Regions from separate parts of the Neobacillus canaveralius genome, predicted to be linked through region 1. Evidence: riboswitches for the same ligand, from Rfam matches in the RefSeq annotation. Region 1 holds a riboswitch; each other region holds the start of a gene.

Evidence for each region. A riboswitch is a leader RNA that binds a small molecule or an ion and turns the genes downstream of it on or off. The one in region 1 is predicted to bind S-adenosylmethionine.
Region 2: linked by a shared signal. The riboswitch ahead of ABC255_RS14170 (5-methyltetrahydropteroyltriglutamate--homocysteine S-methyltransferase) and the one ahead of metK (methionine adenosyltransferase) in region 1 are both predicted to bind S-adenosylmethionine.
Region 3: linked by a shared signal. The riboswitch ahead of ABC255_RS18200 (phosphoadenylyl-sulfate reductase) and the one ahead of metK (methionine adenosyltransferase) in region 1 are both predicted to bind S-adenosylmethionine.

The regions. Positions count from the first base shown of each region.
Region 1 covers NZ_JBDFLL010000001.1:1,295,892-1,299,022, reverse strand. The annotation lists gene metK (methionine adenosyltransferase) at 12-1,217, opposite strand; SAM riboswitch class I at 1,420-1,560, opposite strand; gene pckA (phosphoenolpyruvate carboxykinase (ATP)) at 1,778-3,131, shown strand, end outside.
Region 2 covers NZ_JBDFLL010000001.1:2,808,807-2,811,937, forward strand. The annotation lists gene ABC255_RS14160 (SHOCT-like domain-containing protein) at 1-85, shown strand, start outside; gene ABC255_RS14165 (hypothetical protein) at 89-358, shown strand; gene ABC255_RS14170 (5-methyltetrahydropteroyltriglutamate--homocysteine S-methyltransferase) at 510-1,637, opposite strand; SAM riboswitch class I at 1,717-1,818, opposite strand; gene purT (formate-dependent phosphoribosylglycinamide formyltransferase) at 2,055-3,131, shown strand, end outside.
Region 3 covers NZ_JBDFLL010000001.1:3,621,962-3,625,092, forward strand. The annotation lists gene cysP (sulfate permease) at 1-532, opposite strand, end outside; gene ABC255_RS18200 (phosphoadenylyl-sulfate reductase) at 548-1,264, opposite strand; SAM riboswitch class I at 1,334-1,435, opposite strand; gene ABC255_RS18205 (transferase) at 1,582-1,851, opposite strand; gene ABC255_RS18210 (anthranilate phosphoribosyltransferase) at 1,836-2,627, opposite strand; gene cobA (uroporphyrinogen-III C-methyltransferase) at 2,611-3,131, opposite strand, start outside.

The sequences.
Region 1 (3,131 bases):
CCCTAATTTGTCTATTTAATATTTGCTTGTTGACGTAATGCGTCCACTTTATCTGTACGCTCCCAAGGAAGATCAACATCTGTACGGCCAAAATGACCATATGCCGCTGTTTGCTTGTAAATTGGGCGGCGTAAATTTAACATGTTGATAATTCCAGCAGGACGAAGATCAAAATTTGCACCTACAAGATCAACTAATACATCTTCACTCACTTTGCCAGTACCAAAAGTATCAATAGAAATGGAAACCGGCTTTGCTACCCCAATTGCGTATGCAAGCTGAACTTCAACTTTATCAGCAAGTCCTGCTGCTACAATATTCTTTGCAACATAACGAGCGGCATAGGCTGCAGAACGGTCAACTTTTGTAGGATCTTTACCAGAGAAAGCTCCACCGCCGTGACGTGCATAACCACCATACGTATCTACAATAATTTTACGTCCTGTTAAACCTGCATCTCCTTGAGGTCCACCGATAACAAAACGACCTGTTGGATTAATGAAATACTTTGTATTTTCATCAATTAGTTCTTTCGGCACAACTGGATTAATCACATACTCTTTTACGTTACGTTGGATTTGCTCTAACGTAATTTCGGGATGGTGCTGTGTAGAAATAACAATCGTATCGATACGGACAGGTTTGTCATTCTCATCATATTCTACCGTTACTTGTGTCTTTCCATCTGGACGCAGGTAAGGAAGAATTTCCTCTTTACGAACCTCTGTTAAACGACGTGCAAGCTTGTGTGCCAAGGAAATGGGAAGAGGCATTAATTCTTTGGTTTCATTACATGCAAAACCAAACATTAAACCTTGGTCTCCTGCACCAATAGCTTCGATTTCTTCATCAGACATTTGCCCTTCACGTGCTTCTAGAGCCTGATCGACCCCCATCGCAATGTCAGGAGATTGCTCACCAATAGAAGTGATAACACCACATGTCTCGGAGTCAAAGCCATATTTTGCACGATTATAGCCAATACCCTTAATTGTTTCACGAACGATTTTTGGAATATCAACGTAAGTAGATGTAGTGATTTCACCTGCAACTAAGACTAATCCAGTTGTGACGGATGTTTCAGCAGCAACCCGGGCATTTGCATCCTTTGCTAAAATGGCATCTAAAATCGAATCAGATATTTGGTCACAGATTTTATCTGGATGACCTTCGGTAACTGATTCAGAAGTGAACAAACGACGACGTTTTGTTGACATCTGATTTCCTCCTATATTATGAGATAAATCAAGGTCCATTTGAAGGTTACAGGAATACTTCTAGAACCACTGAAATTGATACGGTACTCATTCCCTTAGTATGAAATAAACAAAGGATTTTTATTAGTAACTCTATTGATAAAAGGTCTATACAAAACAAAAAACCTTACCATTGTGAGGAAAGGTTGTTCCGGTCCTTTCACTCTTATCGTTCAAGGTCAAAGCCTTGCGTCAGATTAGCACCTTCGCACTTGAGAATAGGACCAATAAATAGGATGGTCTTCTCATAAAGCAGGTTGCTGGGTTTCATAGGGCCTGTCCCTCCACCAGCTCAGGATAAGAGAGTATCCGTTCAAATTAGTATCATACTTGAACCTGTCGAGCGTTGTCAACGAATTTGCTAGCAAATTAAGGATAAATATATGAAATTTTTCCATTTAAATTTAATACTTAATAATACAACCCAAATTTACCAATTAGTATAGACTATTAAATTAAATGTGTTATACTTTTTATGAATATATTGACAATTAAAAACTTGAAAAGGAAGGTTCGTTCTGATGAATTCAGTACATGTCCCAAATGAATTAAGCCAATTGCTGGAAGAAAGCCATGTGCACATTCAAATGTCTGTTCCTCAATTAGTGGAAAAAATTCTATCTAGGAATGAGGGAAAACTAACCTCAACTGGTGCGATAAGTGTATCAACAGGTAAATATACTGGAAGATCTCCTCAAGACAAATTTATTGTCATGGAAGAATCCATTAAGGATAAAATTGATTGGGGCAATTTAAATCAGCCAATTTCAGAAGAAATATTTAATAACCTCTATCAAAAAGTTTTAGACTACTTAAAAGAAAAAAATGAAATATTCGTCTTTAAAGGGTTTGCAGGTGCTGATAAAAAGACCCAATTGCCGATTCAAATTGTGAATGAATATGCTTGGCATAATTTATTCGCCCATCAATTGTTTATTCGGCCTAGTGAAGAGGAATTGCTGACACATAAACCCGGATTCACTGTCATTTCGGCTCCTAACTTTAAAGCAAATCCGGTTATAGACGGAACAAAGTCTGAAACCTTTATTATTATCTCTTTCGAAAAACGGACGATCTTAATCGGCGGAACGGAATATGCTGGTGAAATGAAAAAATCAATCTTCTCAATAATGAACTACCTGCTGCCTGAGAATAATATTTTCTCTATGCACTGCTCTGCTAATATTGGTGTTGAAGGTGATGTTGCTTTGTTCTTCGGTCTTTCTGGGACAGGAAAAACCACTTTATCTGCAGACCCAAAACGCCGCTTAATTGGTGATGATGAGCACGGCTGGTCATCGAATGGCGTGTTTAATATTGAAGGCGGCTGCTATGCAAAAACCATTAATCTTTCCAGAGAAAAAGAGCCGCAAATTTTTGATGCCATCCATTTTGGTTCCGTATTAGAAAATGTTGTTCTTAATCCTGATACAAGAATTGCAGACTATGACGATTCAACTCTTACTGAAAATACAAGGGCTGCTTATCCGATGCACGCCATTGAAAATATAGTTCAGCCAAGCATTGCAGGCCACCCGAATACCATTGTCTTTTTAACCGCAGACGCATTTGGGGTATTGCCTCCAATCTCAAAATTAACGAAAGAGCAGGCAATGTATCATTTCTTGAGTGGTTATACATCCAAGCTAGCAGGAACTGAGCGTGGGGTAACTTCTCCAGAGGCCACCTTCTCCACTTGCTTTGGTGCACCATTCCTGCCTTTACCTGCAACACGTTATGCAAAAATGCTTGGTGAAAAGATTCTTGAGCATAATGCAAATGTTTTTCTTGTAAATACAGGCTGGACAGGCGGAGAATACGGAGTGGGGAACCGCATGAAGTTATCCTATACAAGAGCGATGATTCAGGCTGCAC
Region 2 (3,131 bases), 1.5 Mb from region 1:
CGAAGCAATTGAAAACGAATTGGACGGAGAGATTGTTAACATCACTTCGGCCAATGGGGATAAAGTTTTTGTGGTAATTGAGTAGATTATGTTAAAAGTTAAGTTGAAGGTAAAAGATAAACGATTCTCCATTCCCGTTCCCTATGGAGTGTTAAATTTGGTCAGTTTAATTATTACATCAAAAAAGATAAATCGCTTAATAAACAAAGCGATTGAAAAGGATGGCAGCAAATTCATCTTCCCTGAGATTGAAAGAAAAGATTTGAAGCCGTTGCTGCAGGGATTACAAAAACACAGTGGAGTTATCCTGGTTGAAACGAAATTGAAGGATGGAACTGAGGTAGAAGTAAAGCTTTAATGAAAACTTTAAACCCATTTTCCACTACAGGATGCTTTTATTTTTATAATGAATAAACCGAAAATATGAAAGAGTTTATTCATTTCTTGCATATTTCCGGTTTTTTTACATTTTAAAAACATCTGAAGGATATACTATTTATTCAATATATTTAGAGAGAACCCCAAACACTTTTCGCTATGTTTATAACGTGCTTGATCTTATTCCATTGATCTTCCTCTGTTAAAATATTTCCTTCTTCTGTACTTGCAAAGCCACATTGCGGACTTAAAGCTAAGTTTTCTAAAGGTATAGACTGGCTTGCTTCATTAATCCGTGCTTTAATGGTGTCAACATTTTCAAGTTCCGGCAATTTTGAGGTGATTAATCCCAGAACAACAGTCAAGTCAGGGCGGTTAAAGCTTTTTAATGGTTCAAAATCACCAGAACGTTGATCATCGTATTCTAAGAATAGGCCATCTACATTTAATTCAGCGAAAATAGCATCTGAAATATGGTCATATCCTCCGCTTGTAATATAAGTAGATTTAAAATTTCCGCGGCAAATGTGCATTGTAATTAACAAATCATCCGGCTTGTCTGCAATAACGTCATTAATACACGCGACTCTAGTTTTGATGACATCCTGTACGTTTTTGCCTTCTTTTTCTACCACAGCTGTAATACGTTCTTCCGAGACAAAATCAATCCAAGAGGTATCATCTAATTGTAAGTAACGACAGCCTGCATCATAGAATGCTTGAATTGCCTTTCTGTAAGCAGCAACAGTATCGTTATAAAACTCCTCTTTATTGCCGTTATAATACTCATCACCTTGAATTCTAGTAAAAAGCATATTTGGGCTAGGAATAGAGAACTTCGCCACTTGGCTGCCATCCCCATATTCTTCAACCGCTTCTTTTAAAAATTGAAAGTGTTGTATCATATAATGGTGATCGAAGTCGACCTTACCAACGACTTTAATGGCATTATTTCTTGTTTTGGCACCTTTGAAGGCACTAACATATTGGCTTTCAAAGAATTCTACACCTTGAAGCCCGGCTAAAAAGTCCAAGTGCCACCAAGAACGTCGAAACTCACCATCCGTAATGGACTTAAGACCTACCTCGATTTGTTTTTGTACTAGTTTCGCGATTTCTTTATCCTCTACATCCTTTAGGTCTGCTTTATCAATCTCCCCGTTTGCAAAAGCCTTTCTTGCTGCTTTAATCGGTTCTGTTCTAAGGAAACTCCCTACATGATCTGCTTTAAAAGGAGCTTTAACTAGTGTTTTTGTCATCTATTATTACCTTCTTTCAATATTATAAAAAAACCCTCTTCTTAAAAAAAAGAAGAGGGGGAAGTCCATAACCAATCTCTTCTTATCTTCAAGCATTCACTACTGGAATTGGCACAGTACTATTAATTAGTCTGCTGCCGAGGCTTCATAGGGCCAGTCCCTCAACCTCTCTTGATAAGAGTATTCTTGCTTATTTAATTACCTGTTAAGTTACACGTATTCAGATAATCTGTCAACCAATAAAACCTACGATACCGCTTACTTTCATAAAAGCGAACAATATTAAATTTTAAAAATTAAACGTTCGTGTTTTGGTGAAAACATTTGCTTGAAATCGATAAAAATATGAGATATTATAATCAAAAGACAAACAATAAGGGGTTGTAGTAGGTGTTTGATACACATGCGAAAAAGGTAATGTTACTTGGTTCAGGCGAACTTGGAAAAGAGACGATCATTGAGGCTCAGCGTCTTGGACTGGAGACGATTGCAGTTGACCGTTATGAAAATGCTCCTGCTATGCAGGTGGCACACCGTTCTTATGTGGTGGACATGCTTGACGGAGAAGAACTTCGTAGAGTAATAGAAAGAGAGAAACCAGATTTGGTGGTTCCCGAAATCGAGGCGATTGCAACAGAAACACTAGTGGAACTTGAAAACGAAGGTTTTCGTATCGTACCGACAGCTAAAGCCGTGAACCTCACCATGGATAGGGAAGGAATTCGCCGATTGGCTAGTGAAGAACTAGGGCTTCAAACAGCGAAGTACGCATTTGCAGACACCCTTTATGAACTAAGGAAAGCCGTAGAGAAAATCGGAACTCCCTGTGTCATTAAACCGATTATGAGTTCTTCTGGTAAAGGACAAACCATTTGCCGTTCGATTGAGGATGTAGAATGCTCTTGGAATGAGGCGATTTCTGGTGGAAGAGGTAACAAAGCCCGAATCATTGTGGAGGAATTTATCCATTTTGATTCTGAAATTACCCTATTAACCGTTCGCTCTGTTTCTGGTACAACGTTCTGTGCTCCCATTGGGCATGTGCAAAAAGATGGTGATTATATAGAATCCTGGCAGCCGCATGCTATGTCAGAGGAACAAATCTTAGAGGCGCAGGATATCGCAAAAAAAATCACGGATGCGCTTGGTGGATACGGAGTTTTTGGTGTGGAATTATTTCTTTCAGCTCAAGGTGTCTATTTTAGTGAAGTTTCACCACGACCACATGATACGGGGATGGTAACAATGGCTACGCAGGATCTATCTGAATTCGCCTTACATGTAAGAGCTATTTTAGGATATCCGATTCCAGATGTTCAGCTAGTAAAATCGGGTGCAAGTCATACGATTAAGGCTGCAAAAGAAAGTAAGATTTACCACATATCTGGAATAGCAGAAACCTTATCGATCCCTCATACACAAGTTCGGGTATTTGGTAAACCAGAAACAAAAGTGGGACGACGTATGGCAGTAGTGTTAAGCAACGGGGAATCT
Region 3 (3,131 bases), 2.3 Mb from region 1:
CAAATAACCCCATACATACGACAAGTACGGATAGGATAGGAATGGCTTTCGGCGCCTCCATCCAGCGTTTCAATGTTTTGATTTTTAATAGATTCGCAGCTAGGATGGCAATCACGAATGCTGCAAAAGGAGTAAGCAGCCAGAAGACCATAATCATTGCTAAGTTACTAACAAATACGGATTGATAAACGATTCCGGCACCTACCACCGATCCAACTGCTACTTCACTCGTCGACAGTGGGATTCCGAATATATTAGCCAAAAACAACGATAGTGCTGCTGAAGCTAATACGATAAGAGCGATAGGTACGGTAAAAGTGCTGTTTGGAACAATTCCGCTGCCAATGGTTTTTACCACTTCGCCACCGCCTAGCCATGCCCCAAAGAATACGGTAACACCGCACATTAACAATGCCAATCTCTTCTTTACTACCCCTGCTCCATAAGATATCCCCATTGAAGCAGCTGCACCGCTAGCTCCAATATTGACTGCAAAAAACAAACCAATTATTACTGCTATAACTGTGAGCAATCTAAAAGCCCCCTTTTAGGATGTGTGTAAGCCACACTCCGTCTTGCCGCTTCCCGACCAGCGTCCTGCACGTGAATCACCATCTGCACTAACAGGCTGTGTACAAGGAAAACAGCCGATACTAGGGTAATTTTGATCATGCAAGGTATTGTAAGGGAGGTCTTTTTCCTTGATATAGGCCCAAACTTCGTCCCATGTCCAGTGAATGAGCGGACAGATTTTAATGTTCTGAAACTTATCATCTTTATTTAAAAATTGAGTGTTTGCTCTTGTTGGTGATTGTTCCCTTCGAAGCCCTGAGATCCAAGCTTGTTTCGCCGTCAGCGTCTCCCTTAATGGAATGACTTTACGGATATTACAGCATTGGTTAGGCTCCCTCTTCCATAGTGCTGACCCATATTGCTCGCGTTGCTCATCTAATGTCAGCTTTGGCAGTTTTCGCTCTATATTTAATGAAGGGAAACGCTCTTCGATTTTGTTAATAACCTCATATGTTTCCGGAAAGTGTAAGCCTGTATCTAGGAAAACGATATGCGCGTCTGGCTTAACCTGCTGGATGAGATCGATTAATACGATTGCCTCTGCACCAAAACTGGATGCATAGACAATTTGGTCTTCTGCATAAGAGTTGTATGCCCACTCCAATACCGATTTTGCTCCTTTTGTTTTATCCTCAATAGAGAATTGATCGGATATTTCACTCCAGTTTTCATATGTTACCGTTGTAGCCATTCCTATAAACCTCCTCTGTTTATCAAAAAAGCCTTCCCAAAAAGGAAAGGCATCTCACGATTGTTTAACGCCTTATCTCCCAAAATGAAGACCATTTTGCTGGAATTAGCACCTTGCACAGCAGGTTGCCGGGCTTCATAGGACCAGTCCCTCAGCCTCTCTTGATAAGTATTTGTAATTGATGAAATTAATCCTACCATACCAATAGGTTTTATGTAAATGAAAAAATATAAAATTTAGAAAAATTAATTTGTCTCTATTTTAGCCCAATAAAAAATTAAGCGTCCTAGACGGATATTTCGTCCAGAACGCTCACGTTACGTAGTAATATTTTCAGGCTGACTTACTTTCCATTTTTCTAATTGAGTTAAACCTCGTTGTTCGTTTAGTTGTTTTTTAGCTATCTCTATACCTTCTCCTATATCATTGACGACACCGAACAGGTAATAGCGGATGCCGGTGTTAAAAAGCACTTGATTGTAAAATAGCTGTAATGATTTGGATTGTTCCCCACTGAGAATCGCCAGCGTAATGTCAGACTGTTCTTGTGCAGACAGCTTGGTATCCTTATCTAACTCTTGCACCAACAGCCCATTTCCTCTGGTTTGACAATCGATGATTCGATTTTATTGTCTGTAATTTTATAAATAAAGCTGTTGCGGTGAACAGGCAAATCCTCAGAACCTTCCATTCCTTGAACCACATAAACATTTTTAAAGGAAAGCTCTTTAAAAATAGGGGCAATTTTGTTAATCGCTGTCCGATGATAAGCACCCATCATAAGTGATTCTGCATTCGCTAAATTTAATAACTTCTCTACTGTATTAAAAAGAGTTCTTACCCCCAGCTCTTTGCGAATCCCCCTCAGCTTTCCTAAACTAGGGCAATATTCCTCTGTGTTTGCAAATGCAATTCCTGCTTCTTGAATTGTTTTCACCAATCTTTGTGGCGGTTGAGAAACATTTAGACCTAAATGTATAAGTATATCCTTAAGCGCTATTCCATATTTCGGCGGCAGTGAATCGCTGCCATGTAAAAACACTGGAAACCCGTATTCAGCCATCAAAATGGCTGTTGGTATACTTCCTGTAAAAGAATTCCTTCCATTATACGGACTGGCCAGATCAATAATTGACTGGTTTGACGGCTCTAGTTTATTACTAACATCCTGATAGGCATGCACAAATGCGAGCAATTCCTCCGGCGATTCCGTTTTCAAGCGGAGCGCAATCAGATATGCTGCAATTTGCGCATCTGTTGCCTTGCCGCTAATAATCGTTTGAGCGACTTCTTTTGTTTGTTGATAATCTAAGTCTTTGGACCCTCTTTTTCCTCTTGCGACCTCTTTAAGCCATTGTTGCATAGCTTTCCGCCTTCCCCTCTTCCTCTAGTAAACTTATTTTATCACGGAAGGTGACAACTTCTCCAACAACGATCATAGCAGGATTTTGAATACCTTCTTTTTCAACCACACCGACAATTGAGCTAAGTGTCCCTGTAACCGTTCGCTGCGCTAACGTTGTTCCTTGCTGAATGACCGCAACAGGGGTATTTTCCTTTTTTCCATGCTTCAGTAATTCCTCGCAAATATAAGGTAGATTTGTGATCCCCATATAAATCGCCAGCGTATCAACTGCAGTTGCGAGACTTTTCCAATTAATATCGGTTGGTTTCCCCGTCGACTTATGCCCCGTGACGATAGCAAAAGAACTGCTTAATTCTCGGTGTGTAATTGGAATTCCAGCATAGACAGGGGCGGCTATACCTGCTGTTATACCTGGAACTACTTCCACTTGAAGCCCCTTTGCCACCAAGGCTTCCACCTCCTCCGCTCCGCGTCCAAATACGAAAGGATCACCGCCTTTTA